DNA from 2 places in the Halalkalibacter lacteus genome. Region 1 is predicted to be linked to the other one. Evidence: riboswitches for the same ligand, from Rfam matches in the RefSeq annotation. Region 1 holds a riboswitch; the other holds the start of a gene.
The links. Region 1 has a riboswitch for thiamine pyrophosphate ahead of SAZ04_RS03040 (LuxE/PaaK family acyltransferase). Riboswitches for the same ligand answer to the same signal wherever they lie in the genome.
Positions count from the first base shown of each region.

Region 2: another riboswitch for thiamine pyrophosphate. It lies ahead of thiC (phosphomethylpyrimidine synthase ThiC); the one in region 1 lies ahead of SAZ04_RS03040 (LuxE/PaaK family acyltransferase).

Region 1 covers NZ_JAWRVL010000003.1:70,424-75,642, reverse strand. Annotated here, with positions in the region: gene SAZ04_RS03050 (ABC transporter ATP-binding protein) at 1-148, opposite strand, end outside; gene SAZ04_RS03045 (acyl-CoA reductase) at 165-1,646, opposite strand; gene SAZ04_RS03040 (LuxE/PaaK family acyltransferase) at 1,643-2,761, opposite strand; TPP riboswitch at 2,864-2,965, opposite strand; gene mtaB (tRNA (N(6)-L-threonylcarbamoyladenosine(37)-C(2))-methylthiotransferase MtaB) at 3,075-4,424, opposite strand; gene SAZ04_RS03030 (16S rRNA (uracil(1498)-N(3))-methyltransferase) at 4,430-5,182, opposite strand.
Region 2 covers NZ_JAWRVL010000012.1:66,764-71,982, forward strand. Annotated here, with positions in the region: gene SAZ04_RS10785 (hypothetical protein) at 1-162, shown strand, start outside; gene SAZ04_RS10790 (2-hydroxyacid dehydrogenase) at 280-1,263, opposite strand; gene SAZ04_RS10795 (PH domain-containing protein) at 1,419-1,793, shown strand; TPP riboswitch at 1,903-2,017, shown strand; gene thiC (phosphomethylpyrimidine synthase ThiC) at 2,152-3,936, shown strand; gene SAZ04_RS10805 (hypothetical protein) at 3,960-4,127, shown strand; gene SAZ04_RS10810 (hypothetical protein) at 4,386-4,718, shown strand; gene SAZ04_RS10815 (hypothetical protein) at 4,722-4,862, shown strand.

The DNA of each region.
Region 1 (5,219 bases):
TTTGCAACAAAGTCGTTTTTCCACTTCCACTTTTTCCAATGATGCTAACAAACTCACCCTTTTGAACTTGTAAGTCAATGTGATCGAGTACAGGAGTTTGATCGCCTTTAAACTGCAAGGAGACATCTTGACATGCAATAATCGTCATTTTTCCTCACTCTCCTTTACTCTCTGTAAACATCAAAGAAATCCATTTGATCTTCTACCGTCGACTCAACATCACAAAACCTCACTAAATCAGCTAAATGGAACCTTCCATCGTGATGCCACCCTGGCTCTGGGTGAGGCATGGATCCTAGTGCACAAATTCGATTCACGCCACATTCTCCTAACATGGTAATGATTGGAGAAAATGCCTGAGGTGAGCAACCAACCCCGACCGTTTGCACAAAGCCTTCAACTTTTTTTATATACTGTTTGACTTCCATTATGTTATTGACCGGAATGACTGTCACAAAACGATTAAGTGGGGAAATTGGAAATTCTCTCTTTTTTTCTTCACCTAATTCCAGGTAGACAACTGTCCATTCTGTCCCCTGCTCACTCTTAATCAGATCAAGAGCAGAATTGTCAAAGCTTTCAAATTCTAACGCTGTCCGTTGCTTTACAATCGCATGGTGTTCTTCCTCTGTTAACGTTGCACGTGGGTGGGTTAATTGAAAATTGTCCATTTCATTTGCAATCATCTGTGCAAAATCACGTGCAGAATATGTACCGCCTCGTTCCACGAAAAACACATGCGGTGATAAACATCCTTGCTGATCAAACCAGGACACATCATAACAGGCAAGTTTCGCGGTTTGCCAGCCTCTCGTTGTTGCTAAACAATCTTTCGTAATCACACCAAAACTAACCTTATGACCATGTGAATGAAAACTTACATGTGAAGGTACTTTCTGCCTTACTGTTTCAATCGTCTCTTTTCCACCATAAGCAATCACAGCATTCGAGCATTGAAAACTGACTGTCTCTAAAGCATCGTCTCCACCTTTCCACCATAAGATTGCCATTGCATCTCCTAGCCTTGGATCAATTTCAGCAATCGTTTTTGCAAACAACACGGGAAATAACGGCTCAGAAGATGATACCTTTCCAATTGTAGCTGACTTAAGTAACATACCCGCAGCTAAGCTCCAAAGCGGCAGAGCTGGAACATTACCTGAAAAAATATGAGTAATGAGCTTGGGCCCGTATGCTCTTTGTAACCCACCTGATTTTCGCGGACGAAATTCATCTAGTACAAGAGGGTTAGGAAAATCTTCATCAACCATCCGCTGCAACTTTTCTTTCCGAAATTGTTTTACATAACGACTAATAAATAAGCGAATCATCTCACCGTCATAGCCTGTAATAATTGGCAATAGTCGTTCGGCTTGTTTTCGTAACTCATACTCAGGATGTAACCACTTTTGAACAGCTTGGTCGAAAACAGCAATGATCTCATTCGTATGAAGTGTTTGTACGTAGTCAGATTGTTGTTTTTTTAGTGCTTCTGCTATTGTTTCGATTAGATCTGGAGTCAACTCTGGAACTTGTAATTCAACCTTTTCTCCATGATGCTCAAACACTAATGTCTTATATGGGGTTTCACTAAGTAACTGTTTGCATCGCGTTGGTACATGAAAACAAGAAAAGCTTGTTGTCATACAACATCTCCCCTTGATGATTTTTCAGGTGCTACAAACTGATCGACAACTAACGAGCAGCCTTTCGCTTCTGCACCAGCAGCCCTACCTAGTAAATAAAACCCAACTTCTGTTTTGATCCCCATATCTTCTGTTAATATTCCCATTACGGAATTAAGATTAGCAAGATCATAGTGGACAATAATGCCTTTTTCACCTATTGGCTTCTCTTCCATTTGTTCGATATCAATCACAACCGTCCTCATCCAATGTGGTGTGTATTTGGTGGGATTGGTAAGGTGCATTTCGTTATGAAGAAGATTCCCATCATACATTTGTGAACTAAGTTCTGTCATTCCGTACATATTCAGACACATTTCTAAAGGTAAGCAAAATAGATTACTCATCTCTTGTTTAAACTCGGCTGGTGATATTTCTCTAGACCGCCCCTTTGCCCCACCTGTATCCATCAGGCGACTTTTTTGAGGCAACTGAAAATTAATGCCCTTTGTGCTGCATTCATCTAGTAAATGAATAAACGAAAAGCTTGCTCCTATTAATAAGACTGGTTCATCATTCTTTTCTGCTAGACGAAGTTCTTCAACCAGCTTTTCTACTTGAAACTCGTCTGTATTAAATGCATATAGACTATCTTCTGTTCCGAACGTTTTCTTAGCAATATGTAAATAATGAGCTAGTGAGGAATTAGGCATTACTTCTTCTGTTGGAAAAAGAACAAACATTTTCACTTTTTCTAGATCTGGCATGATAGACGCTTTGAAAAATGTCTTCATCGATAAATCATAAATATCTAAATCACGGTGATAGTTTCTTCCACGCTTTTCTGGATTCGTTGTTCCACTCGTCATAAATAACGCTTCTGTCCCATCAACTGGATGGCAAGATAATGTTGTAAGTTTAAAGGCATCAATCGGTACAGGAGGAATTTCAGTGAAATGTTTCACCGTTCTCGGTGAAACACGACGCTTCCTGCAAAACTTTCGAAACGTTTGATTGTATTCATATTGAAACTGAAATACTTTTAACGCCAATGCATTAAATTCTGCATCACTTGAAGCTGGTTGATTGATAAAATCGTTGACATCTTGTTTTATTGCTTCATAAGCACTTAACAATCTAAACACTCCAATTCAAAAAATTGCAAATACAATCTAAAAAGACCGCTTCTAATTTCGAGAGCGGTCATCATTCGTAACTATACTTCCAAAAAATAGCTGTTCATATGATGTCCACTTCCCTAAGCTATAATATAGTTCAGGTTCAAAGGGTTTAAAGTTATACTTTAATCTCAGCCTCATTCGGCTCCCCTAGTGGGCTAGTATTATCATGTAGTTCATCCAATCATATCATTAATATCTTGTTCTTGCTACAAATCTAAAAGGATATCCATCTGAGAAAAGGCCTTAAGTGATACTCAAGGCCTTTCATTTATCCATTTACGATTTGCTTTGCTCTTCCATCTTCAATAACACGAACAAATTCCCCTTGATTTAATGGATAACCAACCTGAGTGATTTTCACTTTAACAAGCTTTCCAATCATCTCTTCTGTAGCTGGAACTTTTACTTTCAAGTAGTTGTCAGTATAACCAACGAATAACCCACTATCCTTATCATCTTTATCACGCTCTTCTAAAATCACTTCAAGGACTTCCCCTTCAAAGTTTGAAGCATACTCTTTTGCAAGTTGATTAGAGAGCTCAATTAAGCGATGAACTCGCTCATTTTTCACTTCTTCTTCAACTTGATCTTCCATACGAGCAGCTGGTGTTCCCGTACGTTTTGAATATGGAAAAACATGAAGTTCACTAAATTTATGCTTCAAAATAAAATCAAACGTCTCTTGGAATTCTTCCTCTGTCTCTCCGGGGAAACCAACAATTACATCTGAGGTAACAGCTAAGCCGGGTAGAACTTCCTTTAGACGATCTAGGCGCTCTCCAAAGAATTCCATTGTATATTTACGGCGCATTCGTTTTAACACCGCGTTTGAACCAGACTGAAGTGGAATGTGAAGGTGACGTACGACTTTTTCTGATCGATCAATCACATTGATCACTTCGTCTGTAAGCTGACTAGCCTCAATCGAAGAAATACGAATACGTTTTAATCCCTCTACTTGTTCCAAATCTTCAAGTAAACGAGCAAGACTGTAATCTTTTAAGTCTTCTCCGTAACCACCTGTATGAATTCCTGTTAACACGATTTCTTTGTAGCCTGCCTCAACAAGTTGCGTTGCTTGTTTTATAACTTCTTGTGGATCACGTGAACGCATAAGGCCACGTGCCCATGGAATAATACAAAATGTGCAGAAGTTATTACAACCTTCTTGAATTTTTAAAGAAGCACGTGTACGATCTGTAAACGCTGGCACATCAAGCTCTTCATAAACGCGTGACTTCATAATATTCCCGACTCCATTAATTGGTTCACGTACACGTTTGAACTCTTCAATATACTCAAGCATTTTCACACGATCTTGTGTACCGACAACAACGTCTACCCCAGGAATGGCCATAATTTCTGCAGGTGACGTTTGAGCATAACAACCTGTTACACAAATAACAGCATCGGGATTTTTCCGAATCGCACGACGAATCACTTGACGGCTCTTTTTATCTCCTGTATTTGTTACTGTACAAGTGTTAATCACATAAACATCTGACGTTGCGTCAAATTCCACCTTCTCATATCCATCTTTTTGAAACAGTTGCCAAATCGCTTCTGTTTCATAATGATTTACTTTACAACCTAATGTATGAAATGCAACAGTAGGCATTACCTTCACCTCATTAATTCGAAATGGTACGAAATAGCAGCAAGCGCATAGAGTGATGCCGTTTCCGTACGTACTATACGAGGACCAAACCCACAAGGAATGGCTCCTTCTTCTGTCAACTGGCTAACCTCTTCCTCTGTCATACCACCTTCAGGTCCGATAATAATCAAGATCGATGAACGAGGCGAGAGTGCCGTAAGCGTTTTTACTAACTTTGCTTGCTCCCCACTTTTGGCTGACTCTTCATACGCCAAAAGGACAGCATCATATGAGGAAAGCTCTTGTTTCAACTCAGCAAAAGAATGAATGTCATAAACAGTAGGAATACGTTCTCTATATGACTGTTCAGCTGCTTCCTTCGCAATCTTTTCTAATCGCTCAATCTTCTTTCCTGCCTTTTTTTTGTCCCACTTAACTATGGAACGCGCGGCAGCATAAGGAAGGAACCCCGAGGCACCTAGCTCTGTTCCCTTTTGAACAATCAGCTCAAACTTGTCTCCTTTAGGAAGTCCTTGCGCGATCGTCACATGAACAGGGAGCTCTGTATTTGGATGTAATTCTTCTATAATATCAGCAATAATTTCTTTTTCCGTTTGACTTGAAATACAACACTTAACCGTTCGTGAATCATTATTACTACAAATAATCTCATCACCGACATCCATCCTCATTACTCTTAGAATGTGCCTGACATCATCACCAATAATATGAATGTGTCGATCCGTCATTTGCTCTTTCGCAACAAAGTATCGTTGCATCGTCATCGTCCTCACTATGGTTTTGTTTGTAGGGTTT
Region 2 (5,219 bases), on a different contig from region 1:
CTATTGACAGAATCAGAAGGTGTAGAAGATGTCGTTGGTTTCTTGAAAACGCAAGGCGTACAAAATCTATCTGCTGATTTAGAGGGTGACCACTATGTAATAAGGTCTGAAGATGCAGAACATGTTAAACATATACTTGAAACGTATTTGCAAAATCGGTAAATGTCATCACTCTTCAATTGAGAACTACTAAAAACCTGCTATGAACACGTAGCCGGTTTTTTAGTAGTTCAGTTACTCCATTTGTAGCTATTATGTTTAATACAAAAAAGATGATCGCTATTTCTCTTTTCCCGAAGCATCTTCATTTAGTAAAGATGGCGGCTTCTTGCCACTCAAACCTGCATGCAAATTCTCCGCTGCGAGCTTTGACATGCCATATTCGCATTCTGTCGTAGATGAACCGATGTGAGGAAGAGTGACAATGTTTTTTAATTGAAGCAATGGATTATTCGGATTTGTCGGCTCCTCTGTAAACACATCGATCCCAGCTGCATGAATATCTCCATTTGAAAGGGCATGATAAAGGGCATCCTCGTCAACATTTTTCCCACGCGAACCATTTATAAAGATAGCAGATTTCTTCATCTTCTTAAATTCGGCAGCCCCTATCATTTTGTTCGTGTCTTTCGTTGATGGAACCATTAAGCAAACAAAGTCTGATTGTTTTAAAAGTTCATCAAGCTCGCAGTATGTAGCATTATAAATATTTTCAGCTTCTTTATTCCTTGAACGATTATGATAGAGGATGTTCATTCCGAAGCCTAAATGCGCTCTTTGGGCTATCGCACGACCAATCTTACCCATGCCAATTATCCCTAACGTTTTGTGGTGTACATCTACCCCATATTGGTTTGGTTGTAAAGAGATATCCCACTTACCTGACTTTACAAACTGATCTAACTCTGGAATTCGTCTTGCTGTTGAAAGCATAATTCCAAAAATAGCATCGGCCGTAGTATCATCAAGAACGCCAGGTGTATTGGTGGCCATTATCTTTCGTTTAGTAAGTTCTTCAATATCTAAATTATCATAGCCAACGGATACATTAGAAACAATTTTAAGGTTTGGAGCTAAATCTAATAATTCTTTGTTTACCTTTAAGGCTAGACCAATGATTCCATCGGCTTCTTTTAATGCTTGGTCAAAGGTTCGATTTCCGATGTATTCATGATTTTGAAAGCTTGTAATGTGGAAATCTTTTTCTAACTCTTTGATTACGCGGTCGTCTACTCTCATATAGACTAGTATTTTTGGTTTCATAAAATACTCCTCCTTGTTGAGATATTATTCACATAAAAACAGTATCATAAAACTAGATCGTAACTAATGTCGGTGTTTAATAGGCTAGGAATAAAGGTAAATTATGGTATGATTCTATTAGAGTTACCAGTTGATCACATGGGAGGTTTTAACATATGGGGTTATTTGATGGATTAATGGGAAATGCATCAGAAGTAAGTATTGGTGAGGTGGAAAAAGAATTTACAAGAGTCTTAACAAAAGGTGAGAGCATTGAAAGAGCGTACAAACTGATTCGCGATTTGTTTCTCTTCACAAATAAGCGTTTGATTCTTGTCGACAAACAAGGAGTGACAGGGAAAAAAGTAGAAATTCACTCCATTCCTTATAAAAACATTACTCATTTTAGTGTTGAAACAGCAGGAAACTTTGACTTAGATGCAGAGCTGAAAATTTGGGTGTCGGGAAGTTCAACCCCTATCCAAAAGCAATTCAATAAGAGTTTAAATATATATGAAGTGCAAACTGTCTTAGCAGATTATGTCTTGTAATTGAATCAACATTCTCTTAAAGGTTCAAATAGGTATTTAGGGCTAAAATGAAAAAAGTATTTTATTAGTCATCTCTTTACTATATACTAGTAAAGAATACAAACTTAATAGAATTAACTAGGGGAGTCCAATAAGTTGGGCTGAGAAACAAGAACGGTAAAGATTGTTGACCCTTTGGACCTGATCTGGCTCATACCAGCGTGGGGAAGTTTAGAATGTTTCATTATGATCATACTTCTATCATTTAGCCGGGTCCAACCAAATTATTTGGTACCCGGCTTTTTTATGTATCTTCATACTTCCTTCTTTTTATGTTCTAGATCTCGTCCTTTCTATTTAAAAAAAAGGAGAGATTTCGATGTCCACACCCTCATTAAACGAGAAAAACATTTCCATCATGTCTAGCTTTTCTGGTAGTAAGAAAGTTTATGTTCAAGGTTCTAAGCCTGACATAAAAGTACCAATGCGAGAAATCGAATTAAGTGCTACAACCGGTTCAGCCGGAGAAGAAGAGAACCCTCCAGTCCGTGTCTATGACACAAGCGGTCCGTATACCGATCATGATTATGAAGTTGATATTACAAAAGGACTTCCTGCCTTACGTAGTGCATGGATCAAGGAACGCGGTGATGTTGAAGAATACGAAGGACGTGACATTAAGCCTGAAGATAATGGCTACGTTAATGGAAATGACACACGTGCAAATGATAATGTCTTTCCAGGGTTAAAGCGTAAACCATTGCGTGCGAAACAAGGGAAAAATGTGACTCAACTTCACTATGCAAAAAAAGGAATCATTACTCCTGAAATGGAGTTTATCGCAATAAGAGAAAATCTAGACCCCGAATTTGTACGTGATGAAGTTGCAAGAGGTAGAGCGATTATTCCTAATAATATCAATCATCCAGAATCAGAACCTATGATTATAGGGCGCAATTTTCATGTGAAAATTAATGCGAATATTGGGAACTCAGCTGTTTCTTCGTCCATTGAAGAAGAAGTGGAAAAAATGACGTGGGCCACACGTTGGGGCGCTGATACGATGATGGATTTATCAACGGGGAAAAACATTCATACAACGAGAGAATGGATCATTCGTAATTCAGCGGTTCCTGTTGGTACGGTTCCTCTTTACCAAGCATTAGAAAAAGTAAAAGGGATTGCTGAAGATCTAACGTGGGAAGTGTACCGCGATACGCTAATTGAGCAAGCAGAACAAGGAGTTGATTACTTTACTATTCATGCGGGAGTCCTCCTTCGTTATGTTCCATTAACAGTAAAACGGCTCACCGGTATTGTTTCCAGAGGGGGTTCAATTATGGCTCAATGGTGTTTACATCACCATCAAGAGAACTTTTTGTACACTCACTTTGAAGAAATTTGCGAGATTATGAAAACGTATGATATCGCTTTTTCTTTAGGAGATGGTCTTCGTCCAGGGTCCATTGCCGATGCGAATGATGAAGCACAATTTGCAGAATTAGAAACGCTTGGAGAACTAACGAAGCTCGCTTTGGAACATGATGTACAAGTCATGGTTGAAGGACCAGGACATGTCCCGATGCATTTAATTAAAGAAAACATGGATAAGCAGCTTGAAATGTGTCACGAAGCACCATTCTATACATTAGGGCCTTTAACGACAGATATTGCACCAGGCTATGATCATATTACGTCTGCTATTGGTGCCGCGATGATTGGTTGGTTTGGTACGGCGATGCTTTGCTATGTTACGCCGAAAGAGCATTTAGGCTTGCCTAATCGTGAAGATGTTCGTGAAGGAGTTATTACGTATAAAATTGCTGCGCATGCAGCCGATTTAGCGAAAGGTCATCCAGGAGCACGAGTACGTGATGATGCCTTATCAAAAGCTCGTTTTGAATTCCGTTGGAGAGACCAATTTAACTTAGCATTAGATCCGGAGCGTGCCCTAGAATATCATGATGAAACATTGCCAGCAGAAGGAGCAAAAACAGCTCATTTCTGCTCGATGTGTGGACCGAAGTTTTGTAGCATGAGAATTTCTCACGACATCCGCCAGTATGCAAAAGAAAACAAACTGGAGTCTAGTGAAGCAATTGCAAAAGGAATGCAAGAAAAAGCGGAACAGTTTAAGAAATCTGGAGGCGGAATTTATCAGTAAATAGTTCATAGGAGGTTTTGCCGATGAAGGTCGATGATATTCAAGAGAAGATTCATCATTTAAAAGATCAACTGAATTATTGGGAAAATCACTTAAAAGATGTTCAAAAGAGCTGTCGTCACGATTATCAAGACGAATCATTTTATAAAAAGTGCTTGAGATGTCAGAAGATAGAGGCTATCTATTATTAGACTTTAAAACTTTAGTTACTGTACGGAGGAGAGCCACAAGCGAAATAATTATGCTTGTGGCTCATTTAATTCCTCTCCTCTAACACATAGTGTAAAACGCTCACAATAAATATGATTAGATTATTTGCTAGATTATTCTAGTTTTTTAGTTTCTTTCAATACGTGGTTTATATGATTACCTATAAATACAAGTATTTAAGATAAACGATATCACAGAAGCATTCTCTAAAGCATACATTAGGTTAGGGGGTGTTTTTTATGATGTATGGAAATTACAGAAAACCATTTCAACCTCCAAATTCAGCAAATAAGCAGGGTCCTATATCCACACCTTACTCCATACAAGATTTATTTAAAGGGAAAAATTTAGACCTGATCGCCGCAGCCTTAATATTATCAGGAAAGCTTAAAGTTGATAGTGTTGAGTTATTTCGTGGTTCTCCAGCAGTCTCGGTAACATTACTCGGAAAATATATTACACCAAACAACGCGAAACAGAATGCTTTAGCAGATTTTCTTGAGGAGAATGGAGATATGACTCTTGATGATGTCTTTGAGGCGATGCAAAGGCGAATGGAGAAGGAGGATTAGGAAATGGGGAAGAATAAAACGGTTAACTGTAGTTCAGGCTTTGATGGGAAGGCATTAACAGGTGGGATCATGCTAATCATTTTGCTTTTTTTATTAATTTTTGGCTCAACTGATATTGAAGATTTAACTGATGCACCTGAGTAAGAATAGATGGAATAGATTTATGTTTAACAATAGCCATTCGGACTGAAATATACATCTATAACTAACTGAGGTTTATTCTGTTTCCTTATTATTGTAAGGAAATATTACATAAGGTAGATTATTACTTCTCTGTTATTCAAAAGAGCGATTTAGAGCTATAATTGTTATGTAACATTACTATCTGTCAAATGTATTGTAGAACTTCTACAAGCATATTCATAGAGTTGAAGGGCTTAGCGTCGTTCTAGTAAGCATTGCAACCGTGATGCTTTTTTCTTTTTTTATTAAATGAAACTTCTTGTTATAATCGTTCGTTTAATAAATATCGTAACAAGTTGAGTTGGAAAACGGAGGGTA